Regions from separate parts of the Nonomuraea sp. NPDC003804 genome, predicted to be linked through region 2. Evidence: riboswitches for the same ligand, from Rfam matches in the RefSeq annotation. Region 2 holds a riboswitch; the other holds the start of a gene.
The links. Region 2 has a riboswitch for S-adenosylmethionine ahead of thrC (threonine synthase). Riboswitches for the same ligand answer to the same signal wherever they lie in the genome.
Positions count from the first base shown of each region.

Region 1: it holds a riboswitch for S-adenosylmethionine, as region 2 does, so the genes downstream of both, ABZX22_RS16515 (aminotransferase class V-fold PLP-dependent enzyme) here and thrC (threonine synthase) in region 2, are expected to answer to the same signal.

Region 1 is NZ_JBEXMT010000010.1:186,145-188,530, forward strand. It holds gene ABZX22_RS16510 (DoxX family protein) at 1-160, shown strand, start outside; gene ABZX22_RS16515 (aminotransferase class V-fold PLP-dependent enzyme) at 157-1,413, opposite strand; SAM riboswitch class IV at 1,461-1,576, opposite strand; gene ABZX22_RS16520 (TerC family protein) at 1,692-2,386, shown strand, end outside.
Region 2 is NZ_JBEXMT010000022.1:34,383-36,768, forward strand. It holds gene ABZX22_RS27960 (trehalose-6-phosphate synthase) at 1-319, opposite strand, end outside; gene ABZX22_RS27965 (RNA polymerase sigma factor) at 343-903, shown strand; SAM riboswitch class I at 963-1,102, shown strand; gene thrC (threonine synthase) at 1,116-2,348, shown strand.

The DNA.
Region 1 (2,386 bases), on a different contig from region 2:
GCTCGGCGGGGGGCGCGTCGGGATCGACGCCCTGTTCGCCCGCGGCGCCCGGCGCAGAGCCGTGGGGCGCGCCGCCGAGCGCGAGGTCGAGCGCCCCATGGACATCTTCGACGAGCCGGAGAGCGACGACGTGCCACCCGACGCGCCCAACCGGTCCTAGCGGCGGGACACCAGGTCGTGCAGCGCGCCGACCAGGCGGTCGACGTGTTCCTCGGTCGTGCCGATGCCGATCGAGGCCCGTACGGCCGAGGCGGTGTCGTCCTCGCAATCCCCGTCGGTCGCATCCAGCAGGTGCCGTACGAACGGGTGGGCGCAGAACTTCCCGTCACGCACGCCGATGCCGTACTCGGTGGACAGCGCCTCGGCGACCTCCCTGGCCGTGTAACCGTCGACGACGAACGACACGATGCCGACCCGCGGGTGGTCCGGCCCCCACAGCGACAGCTCGCGCACGCCCTCGACCGCGGCCAGGCCCGCGCGCAGCCGGGCGATCAGCCGCTCCTCCTCGCGCACCAGCGGCGTCCAGCCTGTCGCGGTGAGGGCGTCGCACGCCGCGGCCAGCGCGATCGCGCCCAGCACGTTCGGGGTGCCCGCCTCGTGCCTCGGCTCGGCGTCCTCGTGCCACTCGGCGGTTCCCTCGTCGAGGGCGCTCACGGACTTCACCGCGCCGCCCCCCTTGAGGTACGGCTCGGCGTCCGACAGCCAGTCGCGCCGCCCGACCAGCACGCCAGCCCCGAACGGCGCGTAGAGCTTGTGCCCGGAGAAGGCGACGTAGTCGAGGTCGAGCGCGGTCAGGTTGAGCTTGCGGTGGGGGACGAGCTGGGCGGCGTCGACCAGGACGCGGGCGCCGTGCCGGTGGGCGACGTGCGCGAGGGCGGCGATCGGCCACAGCTCGCCCGTCACGTTGGAGGCGGCGGTCACCACCAGCAGCTTGGGGCCGTCGATGGCGGCGAGCGCGTCGTCGGCCTGCCGTACGGCCTCGCCGGGGAAGGCGGGCGGCGCGAGGCGGACGACCCGCTGCCACGGCAGGAGGGAGGCGTGGTGCTCGGTGTCGAAGACCACGACGGTGGTGCCCTCGGGCAGGCACCTGGCCAGCAGGTTGGTGGCGTCGGTGGTGTTGCGGGTGAAGACCACGGCGTCGTCGGTGCGGGCGCCGACGAAGGCGCGCACGGTGTGGCGCGCCTGCTCGTAGCGGGCGGTGGTGAGCTGGGAGGCGTAGCCCGCGCCGCGGTGGACGCTGGAGTAGGCCGGGAGCGCGGCGGTCACCGCCGCGCTGACCGGCTCCAGACACGGCGCGCTGGCGGCGTAGTCCAGGTTGGCGTAGGAGACCAGGCGGCCACCCTTGACGGGCACCTCGAGGTCCTCGCCCAGCACCTTCACCTGAACGGGGTCGACGATCGTCGCGACGGACACGGCACAGCCCTCCTGGGGTCATCGGACCCCTGGCCGTGGCGTGTCGGAGCCCGCGCTTGCCCGCCACACCTCGTGACGGACCAGGTCTTCACCCGGGGCACCCCGCCGCGGACGCGAGGGTTGCCGGCCAGCGAGCCGGGGCTTGGCGCTGGCACTCATGACCTACGCCGGAACTATAACCGACACGGACCCGCATTTCGCAAGCCGCGAACTATTGGGGCGACCGGCTCGTTGGGGATGAGAACAGCGAACCAAGGAGGTATGAGATGTTGGACTGGGTGGCAGACCCACAGATCTGGATCGGGTTCTTCACCCTGGTCGCCCTGGAGATAGTCCTGGGCATCGACAACATCATCTTCATCTCGATCCTGGCCGGGAAGCTGCCGCCCGAGCAGCGCGACAGGGCCAGGGTCCTCGGCCTGGCCGCCGCGCTCGTCTCCCGCCTGCTGCTGCTGCTCGCTCTGTCCTGGGTGGTGAAGCTGACCGAGCCGCTCTTCAGCGTGCTGGGGCAGGAGATCTCGGGAAGGGATCTGATCCTCATCCTCGGCGGTCTGTTCCTGCTGGCCAAGAGCGCGCTGGAGATCGGCCACAGCATGGAGCCGCAGGAGCAGGGCGGCAAGGAGCGGAAGGTCACCTCCTTCACCTCGGTCATCCTGCAGATCATGGTGCTCGACATCGTGTTCTCGCTGGACTCGGTCATCACCGCGGTCGGCATGGTGGACGAGCTGGCCGTCATGGTCGCGGCGGTGATCGTCTCGGTGCTGGTGATGCTGTTCGCCTCCGGGCCCATCAGCAGGTTCGTGGACAAGCACCCGAGCATCAAGATGCTGGCGCTGGCGTTCCTGGTGCTGATCGGCGTCGTGCTTCTCGCCGAGGGCTTCGACCAGCACATCCCGAAGGGTTACATCTACTTCGCGATGGCCTTCTCGGTGATCGTCGAGATGCTCAACATCAGGATGCGGAGCAGGCACGC
Region 2 (2,386 bases):
CGAACCAGAGGGTCGAGTTGGCCACCGCGTTGTAGGCGCGGTGGAAGGTGGCGGGCGGAATGTCCAGCATGCGCAGCTTGCCGGTGTCATAGCCGGCATGGTCGAGTCGGCCGCCGGGAGCCAGCCGTACGGCGCTGCGGTCGCCGTCGGACAGCGCGGCGCACACCCAGAGCACGCCCTCGTCCCTGACGGCTCCGGAAAGCCCCGACACCAGGCCGCCGCCGCCACGCTTCATGGTCAGCTCGCCGTCGTCGGAGAGGGTGAAGGAGACAGGCCCACGGTTGGAAGCCACAAGAACGCTGTTCACAACATCCACCATGACCCCGAACATAGGATCTCGCTATGGCCCTAGATGAGCTAACCGAGGAACTGGCCCGTTCCGCCGCGGGCGGCGACCATCGCGCGCTTGGCGAGCTCCTGAAGCGGATCGAGCCCGACGTGCTGCGCCACTGCGCCCGCATCCTGCCCTACCACCAGGACGCCGAGGAGGCGTGCCAGGACACCTTGCTCGCGGTGGCCCGTAACATCGGGCGTTTCGAGGGCAGGGCCAGGTTCAGCACCTGGCTGCACATCGTGACGGCCAACTGTGCGCGCACCACCTACCGGTCGCTGAAGCGCAGGGCCGCCGAGCAGACCTCGGACGAACTGCCCGTCCAGAAGCCCGACGTGCGCCGGGTGAGCGTCATCGCGGGTTCGCGGCTCGACCTGCTCGACGCCATGGAGGCGCTGGAGGCCGACAAGCCCGACCTGGCCCAGGCGCTGGTGCTGCGCGACATCGTCCAGCTCGACTACAACGAGGTGGCCGAGCAGCTCGGCATCCCGCTCGGCACCGCCAAGTCGCGGATCCACCAGGCGCGCAAGTACGTCCAGGCCGCGCTGGGTGATACGTATCGTCTCAGTTAGTGAGACGGTCGGTCATGTCGTGAGCATGGCCGGGTATGGTGATTCGCATAACTCCATATTGCTCATCCAGAGGGGTGGAGGGACCGGCCCTGCGAAGCCCCGGCAACCCTCCCGGACTGAGCTCGTGAAGTGACGAGGCCGGCCGGGACAGGTGCCAATTCCGGTCTGTGGCCAGGGTGGTCGCAGACGAAGATGAGGGAAGGCCTCGCTTCATGTCGCTTGACTTCGGTCCTGCTGTCGCTCTGTCCTGCCGCGAGTGCGGCGCACGCTACGACCTCGGCCCCAACTTCGCGTGTCTGGAGTGTTTCGGCCCGCTCGAGGTGGCCTACTCCTTCGGGTCGGTCTCCCGCGCCGACATCGAGGCAGGACCCGCGAACATCTGGCGCTACCGCTCGCTGCTGCCGGTCCCCGTCGACGTGGCCGGCAAGCAGAACATGAACCCCGGCTGGACGAAGCTCGTCCAGGCCACCAACCTCGGCAAGGTCCTGGGCCTGCGCGACCTGTACGTGAAGGACGACTCGGGCAACCCCACCCACTCCTTTAAGGACCGGGTGGTCGCCATCGCCGTCGAGGCGGCGCGCAACTTCGGCTTCCACACGCTGTCGTGCTCCTCCACCGGCAACCTGGCCGGCGCGGTGACCGCGGCCGCCGCCAGGGCCGGGTTCGAGGCGTGCGTCTTCATCCCCGCGGACCTGGAGCAGGCGAAGATCGCCATGGCCCGGGTCTTCGGCGGCAAGCTGGTCGGCATCCAGGGCACCTACGACGAGGTCAACCGCTTCTGCTCCGAGCTCATCGGCGACCCGCTCGGCGACAAGTGGGGCTTCGTCAACGTCAACCTGCGGCCCTACTACGCCGAGGGCTCCAAGACCCTGGCCTACGAGATCGCCGAGCAGCTCGGGTGGCGGCTGCCCGACCAGATCGTCATCCCGGTGGCCTCCGGGTCGCAGCTCACCAAGATCGACAAGGGCTTCAAGGAGCTGATCGCGCTCGGCCTGGTCGAGGACACCCCTTACAAGATCTTCGGGGCCCAGGCGCTCGGCTGCTCGCCGGTGTCCACAGCCTTCAAGGCGGGCCACGACGTGGTCCAGCCGGTCAAGCCGGACACCATCGCCAAGTCGCTGGCCATCGGCAACCCGGCCGACGGGCCGTACGTGCTCGACATCGCGCGCCGTACCGGCGGGGCGGTCGAGGACGTCACCGACGCCGAGGTGGTGTCGGCCATCAAGCTGCTGGCCTCCACGGAGGGCGTCTTCGCCGAGACCGCGGGCGGCGTGACGGTGGGCGTGCTGAAGAAGCTCGTCGAGACGGGTCAGCTCGACCCCGCGCTGACCACCGTGGTGCTCAACACCGGTGACGGGCTCAAGACGCTCGACGCGATCGCGGACGACGCCACGCCCACGGCCGTGATCAGGCCGTCCCTCGACGCGTTCCGCGCGGCTGTCTGAGCTGTCTGTCTGGGCTGTCTGGGCTGTCTGAAAGGAAA